Regions from separate parts of the Algihabitans albus genome, predicted to be linked through region 2. Evidence: riboswitches for the same ligand, from Rfam matches in the RefSeq annotation. Region 2 holds a riboswitch; each other region holds the start of a gene.
What was found. A riboswitch is a leader RNA that binds a small molecule or an ion and turns the genes downstream of it on or off. The one in region 2 is predicted to bind thiamine pyrophosphate.
Positions count from the first base shown of each region.

Region 1: another riboswitch for thiamine pyrophosphate. It lies ahead of DBZ32_RS13025 (ABC transporter substrate-binding protein); the one in region 2 lies ahead of DBZ32_RS01765 (ABC transporter ATP-binding protein).
Region 3: another riboswitch for thiamine pyrophosphate. It lies ahead of DBZ32_RS07145 (TRAP transporter substrate-binding protein); the one in region 2 lies ahead of DBZ32_RS01765 (ABC transporter ATP-binding protein).

Region 1 is NZ_QXNY01000004.1:613,791-618,332, reverse strand. Features, by position in the region: gene yddG (aromatic amino acid exporter YddG) at 1-576, opposite strand, end outside; gene DBZ32_RS13035 (Rrf2 family transcriptional regulator) at 1,268-1,720, shown strand; gene DBZ32_RS13030 (acetyl-CoA carboxylase carboxyltransferase subunit alpha) at 1,746-2,702, opposite strand; TPP riboswitch at 2,820-2,952, shown strand; gene DBZ32_RS13025 (ABC transporter substrate-binding protein) at 3,017-3,955, shown strand; gene DBZ32_RS13020 (methyl-accepting chemotaxis protein) at 3,974-4,542, opposite strand, start outside.
Region 2 is NZ_QXNY01000002.1:60,627-65,168, reverse strand. Features, by position in the region: gene DBZ32_RS01775 (DUF192 domain-containing protein) at 1-263, opposite strand, end outside; gene DBZ32_RS01770 (acetoin utilization protein AcuC) at 348-1,610, opposite strand; TPP riboswitch at 1,620-1,741, shown strand; gene DBZ32_RS01765 (ABC transporter ATP-binding protein) at 1,738-2,502, shown strand; gene DBZ32_RS01760 (ABC transporter permease) at 2,499-3,242, shown strand; gene DBZ32_RS01755 (universal stress protein) at 3,386-4,213, shown strand; gene DBZ32_RS01750 (fasciclin domain-containing protein) at 4,490-4,542, shown strand, end outside.
Region 3 is NZ_QXNY01000003.1:79,297-83,838, forward strand. Features, by position in the region: gene DBZ32_RS07135 (ATP-binding protein) at 1-327, opposite strand, end outside; gene DBZ32_RS07140 (orotate phosphoribosyltransferase) at 502-1,179, opposite strand; TPP riboswitch at 1,293-1,403, shown strand; gene DBZ32_RS07145 (TRAP transporter substrate-binding protein) at 1,479-2,561, shown strand; gene thiM (hydroxyethylthiazole kinase) at 2,594-3,400, shown strand; gene thiE (thiamine phosphate synthase) at 3,397-4,068, shown strand; gene DBZ32_RS07160 (VOC family protein) at 4,478-4,542, opposite strand, start outside.

The sequences.
Region 1 (4,542 bases), on a different contig from region 2:
GAATCCGGTGACGGTCTGGGTCGGCACGCCACCGAAGCGTCGGTTCATCACCGAGTAGAGCGCCCAGGTGAGGGCGCAGGCCAGGGCCGCCATGTATCCCAGCGCGAAGCAGTCATCGAAGTTGAAGCCCTGACCCTTGGTCACCAGAAAGCCGGCACCCGTCAGACCCAGCAGGACCGAGAGGAGATGGAACCAGCGCAAGCGCTCGCCTGGCAGCAAGGCCGAAAAGAGCAGCGTCAGGAGCGGCCAGAGATAGGTGAGCAGGCTCGCCTCGACAGCCGGGGCGTTCCCGAGCGCCAGGAAATAGAAGACATGGCAGCCGAAGAGACCGGACACGCCGAGCATCCAGGCTTGCCAGGGCTGCTGCAAGCAGTGCCAAGCCGCCCGCCCCTTCAGGAGCAGTGCGACAAGGCCGACGGCGGTGCCGAGCGAGAAGCAGAGGAACGCCAGCTGGAACGGTGGAATTCCGTCGGCCCAGGTGGTGAAGAGCGCAAGCAAGGCCCATAGCAGGACCGCAGCGCCTCCGGCGAGCGTGGCAAGGAGGCGCTTCGCCTCGACCGTTCGAGCCAGAGTCATGTTCGAACGACTCCCAGCAGCGGCCGCGGCTCAAGGGATCCGCTCCGCGAGCGGTCAGGCCGGGCGGCTAGGGTCTTCAAGCAACAGAAGAGGGCGGGTCTCGGGCGGCCTCGGCGAGGTCGCCGATCGCAGAAGCGCTCTAAGGCGGGCTATGGAGCTGCTCGTGCAGCGATGCACTTAGGACCTGCGGATTGGCGCATTTCCGATCCGGCTCAAGCCTGATTTGACAGCATCGCCGACCGCGCCGCCGCAAGGCGGACGGCTGATCGGGCTCGCCGACAGCGATAGCGAAATCCCTCGGCGCGACTGCGGCGCGGAGACTGGATGAGAAGAACCGCGTGATCATGAAACCCCCGACGAATGGCTGATTGAACTGGTCGTCCATCAACTCTTGAATCAGTCGATTGCCTTAGAAACAAAACCAATTAAATATGCATATGAAATATATATTTAATTACGTCAAAGGGCAAAATTGGGCCTTACGACCTTTCGCCAAACACCTGACAGGGAATTCGAGATCCGTGAGACTTGCGAAGTCGCCCGTGTCACAGCACACAAGGGGCTATGAGACAGACGTCGGGTGATTTCCCGAACGGGGAAAGAAAGTGGTAGTTTCAGTCAATACAGTCGGGCAAGAGCTGTTTGCGGTAGAAATAATATGTATATTGCATTCATAAATAGGTAGACGAAGATGCGGTTGAACGTCCAAACGGACTATGCACTGAGGCTGCTGACCTTTCTGGCGGTTGCGGAGGAGACACGCGCGACCACGGCCGACATCGCCGATCGCTTCGGGATTTCCAAGACGCACCTGACAAAGGTCGCAAACACGCTCGGGCACGAAGGATTCGTCGAGACGGTAAGAGGCCGGGCGGGCGGCCTTCGACTGGCGCAACCGGCCGGACAGATCGTCATCGGCAAGGTCGTGCGGCGCATGGAAGCTGACTTCGCCATCGCCGAATGCTTCCAAAGTGGAACGGGCGGCGAAAAGAGCGGTTGCCTGATCTTTCCCGCTTGCCGGCTGCGGGGCGTCCTGCAGCAGGCCTTGGAGGCCTTCATGGCCACGCTCGACGCGGTCACCCTGCACGACCTCGTCACGCTGAACCCCGATCTAAAGGGGCTCTTGAGTCCCGAAGAAGCCTGATCGGATCGGTCTCAAGACAGGCGAATCAAGACAGGCCGACCTTGCCCATCTCCAGGAACTTGGCGCGGCGCTGCTGGCGCAACTCGCCCGGCGCAACCGCCTTGAGGCTGCCCAAGGCGGACGACAGAGCGTCGCCGACCGCCGCGATGATGGTGGAAGGGTCGCGATGCGCGCCGCCGATCGGCTCCTCGAGCACAGCATCGGTCACGCCGAGGCGATAGAGGTCCTGGGCCGTCAGCCGCAAGGCTTCGGCCGCTTCCTTGGCCTGATCCGAGGAGCGCCAGAGAATCGACGCACAGCCCTCCGGCGAGATCACGGAGTAGACCGAGTGCTCCAGCATCAGCACCCGGTCGGCGGTGGCCAAGGCCACGGCACCGCCGGACCCGCCTTCGCCGATCACCACGGCGACCACTGGCACCTGCAGGCCGAGCGAAACCTGCATCGACTTGGCGATGGCCTCGGCCTGACCCCGCTCCTCGGCGCCGATGCCGGGATAGGCGCCGGGCGTATCGACGAAGGTCACCACGGGCAGACGAAAGCGCTGGGCGAGCCCCATCAAGCGCTGCGCCTTGCGATAACCCTCGGGACGAGCCATCCCGAAGTTGCGGACCTGACGGCTTTGAAGGTCCTTGCCCTTCTCCTGCCCCAGGATCACGCAGGCGTAACCGCGCAAGCGGCCGAGACCGCTCAGAATCGCTGCGTCTTCCCCATAGAGGCGGTCGCCCGCCAAGGGGACGAAGTCGTCGACCAACTGGGCGATGTAGTCGCTGGCTTGAGGCCGCTGCGGATGGCGAGCCACCTGAGTCTTCTGCCAAGCGGACAGCTTGGCATAGGTGCTCCGCAGCAGGCGGTCGGCCTTCGCCTGGAGGCGCCCCACCTCCTCGGCAATGTTCAGGTCGCCGGCGTCGGAAAGGTGCTTGAGCTCTTCGATCTTGCCTTCCAGCTCGGCGACCGGCTTCTCGAAATCCAGATAATCACGCATGGCGCGGGGGATAGCACAGGGCTTCGCAATCGCACAGATGCAAAACTCCATGACACTTATCCGCCAAGCCTCTTTCACGAAGCATTGCAAGACGGCGCGGGACGGTTATTCTGATTCCGACGTTCCTAGGGGTGTCCCTGCCGGTCGCGGTCGCGGCCGGCCCGGGGGCTGAGATACCGTCCGGCAAGGCGGTGACCCTTCGAACCTGATCCGGATCATGCCGGCGCAGGGAAAGGACGGTCGGCATCGCCTCGGAAGCGCTCCGGGCAGAGGGTCGGCACCCTTCCTTCCGTTCGGCCGGGAGGAGATGCCAGATGATGTTCCGCTTTGCCTTTTGCCTTGCCATCTCGCTGCTGACGGCGGCTTCGCCTGCCAGGGCCGAGACGCTGACGGTTCTGTTGGACTGGTTCGTCAATCCGGACCACGCGCCGCTGATCGTGGCCCTTGATCGCGGCTACTTCGCCGAAGAAGGGCTGGAGGTCGAGTTCCTGGAACCGGCCGACCCCAACGATCCCCCGAAACTGGTTGCCGCGGGGCAGGTCCCGATCGCCATCTCCTATCAGCCCCAGCTCCACATGCAGGCGGCTCAGGGCCTGCCGGTGGCGCGCATCGCGACCTTGGTGGCCACCCCCTTGAACACACTGGTGGTGCTGGCCGAGGGTCCCGTCGAAACCCTGGCCGACCTGGAAGGCCGCAAAATCGGCTACTCCGTCGGCGGCTTTGCCGAGGCCATGTTGAGCGGCATGCTGGCGCCGGCCGGCTTGAGCCTGGAGGACGTCGAGCTGATCAACGTCAACTTCGCCCTCAGCGCCTCGCTGCTGTCGGGTCAGGTGGATGCGGTGATCGGCGCCTACCGCAACTTCGAGCTCAACCAGTTGGAAATCGAGGGTTCGGAAGGCCGCGCCTTTTATCCCGAGGAGCATGGGATTCCGGCCTACGACGAGCTGGTGGTGATCGCCAACGCGAACCGTCTGGAGGACCCCCGCCTGCCGGCCTTCATACGTGCCCTCGAACGCGGCACGATCTACACCATCAACCATCCCGAAGACTCCTGGGAGATCTTCAAGGCCTACAAACCGGGGCTGGACGACGAGTTGAATCGACGTGCCTGGTGGGACACCCTGCCGCGCTTCGCTCTGCGGCCCGCGGCCCTGGACGAAGGGCGCTATCGCCGCTTCGCGCAGTTCCTGATCGATCAGGGCGTGATCGAGGAGGCCCCGGCCTTGGAGAGCTACGCGGTGGAGTTGGAGTAGACCTGAGATCAGGCCGCTTTAGCCGGCGCGGATCTCCGCCAGGAACTGCTCGACTTCGGCGCCCAACTCGTTGGACTGGTTCGAGAGATCGCCCGACAGCCCGAGCAACTGCTGCGCGGTCTCGAGGTTGGTCTGAGCCGCAGTGGACACGCTGGAGATATTGCGTGCCGTCTCCTGAGTGCCCCCGGCCGCCTGCTGAGCGTTGCGGGCGATCTCCTGAGTGGCGGCCGACTGCTCCTCGACCGCCGCCGCGATAGTCGCCGAGATCTGTTGCATCGAAGAGTTGGTCGTCCGAATCGTCTCCATGGCCTGGGCCGCTTCGACGGAGATGCCCTGCATGGAGCTGATCTGTTGGCCAATCTCCTCGGTGGCCTTGGCCGTCTGAGTCGCCAGATTCTTGACCTCACTGGCCACGACAGCGAAGCCCTTACCGGCCTCGCCGGCCCGCGCAGCCTCGATGGTCGCATTCAGCGCCAGCAGGTTGGTCTGCTCGGCGATCTCCTGGATCAGAGTCACGATCGCACCGATCTTCTCGGCCGAGGTCTTCAGACTTCCAACGGTTTGACTGGTCTGCTCGGCCTTGCTGG
Region 2 (4,542 bases):
GGGATGTAGGTATCCTTCATCCAGAAGCTGGACACCCTCGGCCGCCGATGCACGAAGAGCATGCCGGCATCGGCCGCCAACTCCTCGCGAAACATCAGTCCCTGCGCCTGTTCGTCCGGCGTCCGGGCCAGCTCGACCCGAAAGTCGTGCTGGCTGCCGTCGGCCGTGGCGATGGTCAGCGGCACGACCGGCAGGTCCGAGGCCGCCGCCGAGACCAATGGCGGAGCCTGGAAGAGAAAGACGAACAGCAGAAAGCGGACCATGAGCGACGCTGTAGCCCGCGGAAGCGGCCCAGGCAAGGACTTCGGGGACAAGAGCTTCACTCCGTCTGTCGAGAGATTTGCCGGTCAGGGTGCGAGCACGGCGGCGGCGGCGGCTCGGATTTCCGGCCGGATCGGCCCCGATCTCGGAGCGTCGGCCAGTGTCGTGAACCAGGCCTCGGGCGGAGAGCGGCCCAGGCGGTGGCGCCACTGCAGGCCGCGCAGCAGCGATTCGGCCGCCGGCGGCAGGCGTTCCGGAATCTCCCGCCCGTTCAAGATGCCCCAGAGACCGGCCCAGGCGCGCCCCACCGACCAGGGATTGTAGCCGCCGCCGCCCAGCGCCAGCAGGCGCGGTGCCAGAGGTTTGATCGCCTCGGCGATCCGCCAGAGCGCGCCGTTCGAAAGCGAGAGTTTGCTCAGCGGATCTTCCTCCAGCGCATCGGCGCCGCATTGCAGGACGATCGCTTCGGGTTCGAAAGCCTCGATGAGCGGCAGGATCGCCGCTTCCAGCAGGAAGAGCGCTTCGCTGTCGTTGGCGCCTGGCGGCAGCGGCAGATTGCGCGCCAGACCCCCGGCGCGATCCGCCAGGCTGCCCGGCCCCCCGGTCTCGCCGCGGGACAGGGGCCAGCGCCCCTCCTCGTGCAAGGACAGCGTGAAGACCCTCGGGTCGTCGTGAAAGGCGTCCTGAACGCCGTCGCCGTGATGCGCGTCGATATCGAGATAGAAGACGCGGGTCAGTCCGCCGTCCAGCAATCTCAGAATTCCGAGCACCGGGTCGTTGAAGTAGCAGAAGCCGCTGGCGCGGTCCGGCCGCCCGTGATGGGTCCCGCCCGCCGGCGAGTGGACCAGACCGCCTTCCGCCAACAAGAGGTCGGCGGCCAGGATGGAACCGCCGCAGGCCGTGGCGGGACGCCGGAAGACTTCGGGAAAGATCGGGTTGCCGGCCAACCCGAGTTGGAAACGCCGCTTGACCTCGGCTTCGAGGCGCTGGTCCCGCTCCGCCCGCTGCACGGCGGCGATGTAGTCGGGATGGTGAAAGCGGGCCAACTCGGCCGCCGTTGCCTGCGGGGAGACCAGATACTGCCGGTCCGGCAGCCACCCGAGCACGCGGCAGAGGTCGATACAGGTGGAGACGCGCGGGATCGCCAGCGGATGAGCCCGGCCATAGGTCGAGCGGCGGTAGATTTCATGCCCGATCATGCGCGGCGCCGCCGCGGGTCTGGCGGGCGCGGGCGCTGCGGCTGAGGGAGACGGACGGTCGAGCGTTTCCGGCATTGCAATGAGGGTATGGTGGCCCCCGCCAAGTCTGTCCAGTGCGGCAAGCTGGCATCCGGCGGCAAGCCGCGCCATAGTGCCGTCTCTTTTCACCGGGGGAGCCGTTCGACGGCTGAGAGGTCCCGCAACCAGGAGCGCATCCTGGGGGACGACCCCAAGAACCTGATCCGGTTCGCACCGGCGTAGGGAGGTGGGCTGCCGCATGTACGCCTCGCCGCTAGGCTCCCCGAAGCAGACCGCACCCACCGTGACGGTCGAGGCCGCCAGCCTGGTCTATGACGGCCTGCCGCTGTTCGACGACCTGCATCTGACCCTTCCGGCCGGCGAGATCACCGCCCTGCTCGGCCCCTCCGGCGTCGGCAAGTCGAGCCTGCTGCGGCTGATCGCCGACCTGGAAGCCGCCGCCGAAGGCCGGGTGCACGACGGCAGCGGCCAGCCGCTGACCGGCCGTGTCGCCTACATGGCTCAGCAGGACCTGTTGCTGCCGTGGCTCGATCTGACCGGCAATGTCCTGCTGGGCGACCGCCTGCGCGGCACCGCCCCGGATTTCGCCCGTGCCGAAGCGCTGTTGGCGGAGGTCGGTCTCGGCGACCGTCGGCACGACAAGCCGGCGGCCCTCTCGGGCGGCATGCGTCAGCGCGTGGCGCTCGCCCGCACGCTCTTCGAAAATCGGCCGGTGGTTCTGATGGACGAGCCCTTCGGGGCGCTCGACGCCATCACCCGCCTCGACCTTCAATCCCTGGCCGCCGAGAAGCTGGCGGGCCGCACGGTTCTGCTGGTGACGCACGATCCGCTGGAGGCCCTGCGGCTGGCCCAGGGCCTTCTGATCATGGCGGGACGTCCCGCGCGCCTGGAAAGGCCAAGCCGCCCCGAAGGCCCGACCCCGCGCGAGGCGAGCGATCCGGCGGTGCTGCGCGGACAGGCCGACCTGCTTGCCCGGCTCGGCCGTGCCCGGACCCCGGTATGACGCTGCTGCGTCCCTTGCTGGTTTTTCTCGCCGTGCTGGTCGTCTGGCACCTGGGCGTCACGTTGAGCGGGGTTCCGCATTTCCTGCTGCCGGGTCCCCTGCGTGTCGGCGACGTGCTTCTCGAGCGCTGGCGGGAGCTGCTGGCGAATGCCTGGGTGACCGGGTTGGAGATCGTCTTCGGGCTGCTGCTCGGCACCCTGCTCGGATGCCTCTCGGCGCTCTCGCTGGCTCTGCTGCCGCCGCTGCGGCGCTGGCTTCTGCCGCTGCTGGTGGTCAGCCAGGCGATCCCGGTCTTCGCCATAGCCCCGCTCCTGGTGCTCTGGTTCGGCTACGGCCTCGGCCCCAAGATCGCGATGGCCACCTTGATCATCTACTTCCCGGTGACCGCCGCCTTCTACGACGGTCTCCGCCGGACGGATCCCGGCTGGCTGGACCTGGCTCAGACGATGGGGGGAAGCCGCCTTTCGATTCTGCTGCGCGTGCGCCTGCCGGCGGCGCTTCCAGCCCTGACGTCGGGCCTGCGGGTCGCGGCCGCCACGGCCCCGATCGGGGCGGTGGTCGGCGAATGGGTCGGCGCGGGCGCGGGCCTCGGCCGCATGATGCTGGACGCAAACGGCCGGATGCAGACCGATGTGATGTTCGCAGCTCTCTTCGTGCTGGCGCTGCTGGCTCTGGCGCTCTACGCGCTGATCGATCACGGATGCCGCGCCGCCGTGCCCTGGGCCCGGGAACGCAACTGAGGGCTCGGGCCGTCGACGAGACTGCAAAGCGATTCCATCGGGTCGCGATCTGCTCTAGCGTGCCACTCTCAAAGAACCGATGACTACGAACGGTCGGCATCAGAACCGGCCGTCGCTTGCCCGCGAAGAGGATTCCGACCCCTATGCCGATCAAGACCATCCTGGTCCATCTGGCCAACGACGCGCATCACGTCGAGCGGCTGGACGTGGCGGTGCGTCTGGCAAAGCAGCACAACGCCCATATCACCGCACTCTTCATAACCTTTCCGGTCGGCATGCCGGCCAGTGTCGCGGGGCGCGGTGCCTCCGCAGTCTTTCTGGCCGAGGCGCAGGAGCAGGCGCGTGCCCGCGCGGCCGCCTTGGAGAAGGAGTTCGAGGGAACCTGCAGCAACCAGGGCGTTTCGCACACCTGGGTGGTCGAGGACGGCAGCCACCAGCAGGTGCTGTCCCGTCACGCCCATGTCGCCGACCTGATGATCGTCAGCCACTCGGAGCCGGGCGAGTATCTGGAAGACCGCTTTCGCCTGCGCCTTGCCGAGGAACTGGTGCTGGAAGTCGGTTGCCCCGTGCTGCTGCTTCCCAGACTCAAGCCGGTGCCCCCCTTCGGCGAGAACATCCTGATCGGCTGGCGCTCGAACCGCGAAGCCGTACGTGCCGTACGTGGTTCGCTCGACCTCCTGCGCGCCGCCGGATCCGTGACGGTCGCAACGGTGGGCCCGACCCCTGAGGACAAGCTTTCCGAACATGAACTCGTCGCCTATCTGGCGCGGCACGGCATTCGGGCGGAGGGCGTCAACCTCGAGGAAGAGGACGGCGTCGGCGCCACCTTGTTGGCGGAGACCAAACGGCGCGGAAACGACCTGCTGATCATGGGTGCCTACGGCCGATCGCGCCTGCGAGAGGTCATCCTCGGCGGCGCGACGCGGGAGGTCCTGCGCAACGCCGAAATCCCGATTCTGGTGAGTCACTGATCTTCGAGCCCGCACCTCGCCGCTTTTCCGCTTGCAAAAGAGGTCGCGACTCGCCGTAAGGTCAGCAGGTAGATGTTTGAAGTTCGCGATATGGCTGCAAAAACAGCTTCACTCTGCAGCCATACGGTGACAAGACTGTGATATCATGGAACTAACCCGACCCTTCGTCGGTTTAGTTGCGTACACGTGTGCTGGGGGGTGCGTTTCGCGCGTGCTTCCGCCGGGCGCTCAAACGATCGCGCTCAAGACCGAACAGACAGATGGAGAAGCACGAATATGTCCGCTTTCGCCAAGACTCTAAGCAGCGCCGCTCTGGCCCTGACCGTCGC
Region 3 (4,542 bases), on a different contig from region 2:
GCCGCGCGCGTCTGTCGGAGTCGAGCCATACCGAGGATAGGTGACGGCAAAGCTGCGGAGCACGAGATCCACGGTATCCAGGCTACGCGCGGTATGCTCGGCGATCAGCTTGACCGTATCCAACGTGCTCGAGCGCGCCGTCTCCAGGACGACACGACGCGACTCGACGAGATTCCAGGCGTTCAGTCCGGCCAGCAGAAGGCAGAGCACGATACCGAAGGCAAGCAAACTGCGCCGGGGCATCTCCGTGCCGTTGAGCGCCGGTCTTCGCTCCAAGTCCGCGCGACCGGCAACAGTCGGTGCAACGTCTCTTCCAGACAGCGCCATCGGGAGAATTCTCGCAGTACGGAGAGTTTCTTAACGCGAGAGCTTCTACTGATAGTGGTTGACATAGTATTAATGCCTACGAACGGCCTGCCAAGGCGTGCGCGTAAGTCGAATCCCCTAACAGATCGAACCTCCAGGTGGACTGGCGAGCCTTCGGGTTAACGCGCTCGTCGACTAGTCTTGAGCGTCGCCGGCGCGCCAACCGTCGGGGTTGTCCAGGAAGGCCTTCACGTCGGTCAGGCCGTCACCCGACAGATAGCCTGCCGTTTCGGCCGCCGCCAAGGCATCGTACCAGGTGCAAAGGGCATGCAGCTTCACCCCCTCCGCCTCCAGCCGAGCGATACCTTCGGGAAAGATGCCGTAGTGGAAGACCACAAAGCTGTGCGCCACTTTGGCACCGGCCGTGCGCAACGCTTCGACGAATCCGAGTTTGGAACCGCCATCGGTCGCCAGATCCTCAACCAACAAGACGCGCGCACCCTCTGAAAAGCTGCCCTCGATCCTGGCGTTCCGCCCGAACCCCTTGGGTTGCTTGCGCACATAGACCATGGGCAAGGCCAGCCGCTCCGCGATCCAGGCCGCGAAGGGAATGCCTGCCGTCTCGCCGCCGGCGATCGCATCGAGCGACTCGTAGCCGATGGCATCGGCGATCCGCTCCACCGCCAAGTCCATCAGCCGCGCCCGCGCTCGCGGGAAGGAGATGATCTTGCGGCAGTCGACATAGACCGGGCTTTGCCGCCCGGAGGTGAAAGTAAAGGGGTCTTCAGGCCGGAACAGAACCGCCTCGATTTCCAACAGAATGTCGGCAGTGGTGCGTGCGGCCGTTTTGGCGCCGCTGACGGGCGTGGTCATGGATCAGGACTCCTGTCGGGTAGCGGTGTAACGGCGCGGTCATAGCTGCCTTTGCCCGATCGAGGCAACGCCACCCCTTCACAGCCGGCATCCCAAGGTCCATCATAACCTCGACATAAGGCCCGGGGTGTCCCGCACAGCGCATGCTGCAACGGGGCTGAGATCACACCCGCCGAACCTGATCTGGATCATGCCAGCGCAGGGAGCCGCCGATACCTCCGCCTGCAAACGTCAAGCGGGTCGCCAGAGGTCCCGAGCATTCGACGGCTTCGCTTTCCCGCGCTGGGGGAGGAACCGAGATGCACGTCGCAAACCGCCGCCGCTTTCTCGCCTTTGCAACCGGCGCCACAGCCGCCGCCAGCTTGTCTGCCCCAGCGATCGCAAGGGAGCGCCGGATTTGGCGCCTGGCCACATCTTGGCCGAGGAACGCACCCGGACCCGGCACCACAGCCGCCCGCCTGGCCGAACGGATCACCGCACTGTCGAGTGGCCGTCTGACGGTGGAGCTGCATGCGGCCGGCGAGCTGGTACCGGCCCTGGAAGTCTTCGACGCGGTCTCCGCAGGCACAGTCGAGATGGGGCACTCGGCAGCCCTCTTCTGGTCCGGAAAGATGCCCTCCGCGCCCTATTTCACGGCGGTGCCCTTCGGACTGATGCCGGAGGGACACGACGCCTGGCTGACAGCCGGTGGCGGCCAGGCGCTCTGGGACGAGCTTTACGGAACCTTCGGTGTGAAGCCCTTCGCCGCCGGCAACTCCGGCATCCAGATGGGAGGCTGGTATCGGCGGCGGATCGAGAAACTGGAAGACATGAAAGGCCTACGGCTGCGCATGCCGGGGCTGGGCGGCGAAGTGCTGCGCCGGCTGGGTGCCGCGCCCGTGACCCTGCCGCCGGGCGAAATCTTCGGCGCGCTTTCGACAGGTGCAATCGACGGCGCCGAGTTCCTGGGACCCTGGCAGGACCGCGCGCTCGGCCTTCAGCGGGCGGCGACCTTCTATCTCTGGCCCGGCTGGCATGAACCGAACGGCAGTGCCGAAGCCCTGATCTCGGCAAAGGCCTATGCCGACCTGCCCAGCGATCTGCAGCAGCTCGTCACGGCCTGCTGCGAAGTGGAAAACCGACGAGGCCCAGCCGAAGCCGAATGGCGCAACGCCGCAGCGCTCGCACAGTTCGAAGAAGAGGGCACCGTCACTCTGCACCCTTGGCCGACCGAGGTGCTGCGGGCCGCGCGCCTGGAAAGCGAAGCCGTGCTGGCGGAGCTGGCGGAAACAAGCGCGCTCGACCGACGCATCCGAGACTCCTACTCCGCGGCCAAGACCCTCTTTCTACACTGGGGACGGGTCGGACGGCATGCGCTGCTGAGCGCCCAGATCGACGCCTGAACCCCGCTTTGACCCATCGAGAGGAGATCTCCATGACCCTCGCCGCCACCCTCGACCAACCGTCCAAAACCCTGCATGCCCTGCGCGAGCAAAGGCCTCTGGTCCAGAACATCACCAATTTCGTCGCCATGGACCTGGCAGCCAACACTCTGCTAGCGGTCGGCGCGTCGCCGGCCATGGTACATGCGCCCCAGGAGGCGGCAGAGTTCGCAGCCCTTGCCGGTGCCCTGACCGTCAATCTGGGAACCATGGAAGCCCATTGGGTCGAGTCCGCCGAAGCTGCCGCCAAGGCAGCCGCCGCCGCGGGGCGGCCCTGGGTGCTGGACCCCGTCGCGGTCGGCGCAACCGGCTTCAGACGCGGCAACGCCGCACGCCTGCTGGCCTGTAAGCCGACGGTGGTGCGCGGCAACGCGTCGGAGATCATGACACTTGCGGGCCTCAGCGGGGCGGAAGGCAAGGGCGTCGATTCGACCGTGGGGTCGGAGTCGGCGGTCGAGGCGTCGCAGCGTCTGGCGCAAAGCTGCGGGGCCGTGGTGGTGGTGACCGGAGCCCTGGATCACGTCAGCGACGGCACCCGCCAGGCCACCTGCGCCAACAGCCACGAAATGATGACGAGGATCACCGCCAGCGGCTGCGCCTTGACAGCTCTGACCGGTGCCTGCCTGGCCGTCGAGCCAGAGCCCCTGGCGGCGGCGCTGCATGCCCTGGCGATCTACGGCGTCGCGGCGGAGCGCGCCGCAGCGCGCTCGCGCGGCCCGGGTAGCTTGCGCGTCAATCTTCTCGACGAGCTCTATCTGCTCGACGGCGGCGACCTCGACCGAGCCGCGAGGCTCGGATGAGCGCGCGCCAGACCCTCGACCTCTCGGTCTACCTGGTGCTGGGCCGCAGCGACTGCCGCCGTCACGGTTTGGAGGAGGTCGTCGCTCGCGCCCTGGCCGGCGGCGCCACCCTGGTTCAGTTGCGTGAGAAAGAATTGCCGGCGCACGACTATCTGGAGCTGGCCCGAAGCCTTCTGCCGCTGCTCGAGAAGGCCGGCGTTCCGCTGATGATCAACGACCGGGTCGAGGAGGCCGTCGTTCTGGGCGCTGCCGAGGGCAAGGTCGGGCTGCACGTCGGCCAGGGCGACCAGCCGGCCCTCGAAGTCCGCGCGCGGGTCGGTCACCGCCCCTTCCTCGGCCTTTCCGTACGCCGTCCCGAGGAAGCGATGGCCGCCCCGGTGGAAGCAGTCGATCACTTGGGTGTGGGGCCGGTTTACGCCACCACGACCAAAGCGAACGCAGCCGCGCCGATCGGACCGGCAGGCGTCGCCGCCGTGCGCGCCGTAACCGCATTACCGCTGGTCGGCATCGGCGGCATTACGATCGACCGGGCACCCGAGGTCATCGCCGCCGGCGCACAGGGTGTGGCCGTGGTCTCGGCCATTACCGGCAGCGATGATCCCGAGGCGGCCACCGCACGGCTTGCCCGCGCCGTGGCCGACAGCAAACGTCTGCGGCGGAGGTCTTGAAGGACCCGCGGCTAAGGAAATTTAGAGACTCCCGGCTCACTCACGCCTTTTGCAACGAACGAACCACGATCGTCTCAAAAGACCGTCGCCCAAGACGAAGAGGTGATACGGGGCGGCTCCGACGCGCAGTAGAACAAGTGCCAGACTGAGGCGTGCGCCAAGGCCATGCGGCCGCCTCGGCGATAGCTCCTAGAAGACCGGCAACGTACCTGGGTTACCGCCGCCGAAGGGCGATGGCCGCAAGCGTGATGACGGTCGAATAGTTCCTTCGGTCTTATAGAACCGGGTTCCGTCGCATCGACTCGCCCAAGCCTTGAGACGCAGCACCCGAGGAGTTGGCGCTGAGCGCAGAGAGGCATGCGATCAACGTCGCCGCCAGGCGTCGCGGGCGCGGCGGAGGCGCCCGTCATCAGCGCTCGGTCTTCGGCGCGTAGCTGACGACTTCGAATTCGATGCCGTCGGCGTCGCGGAAAT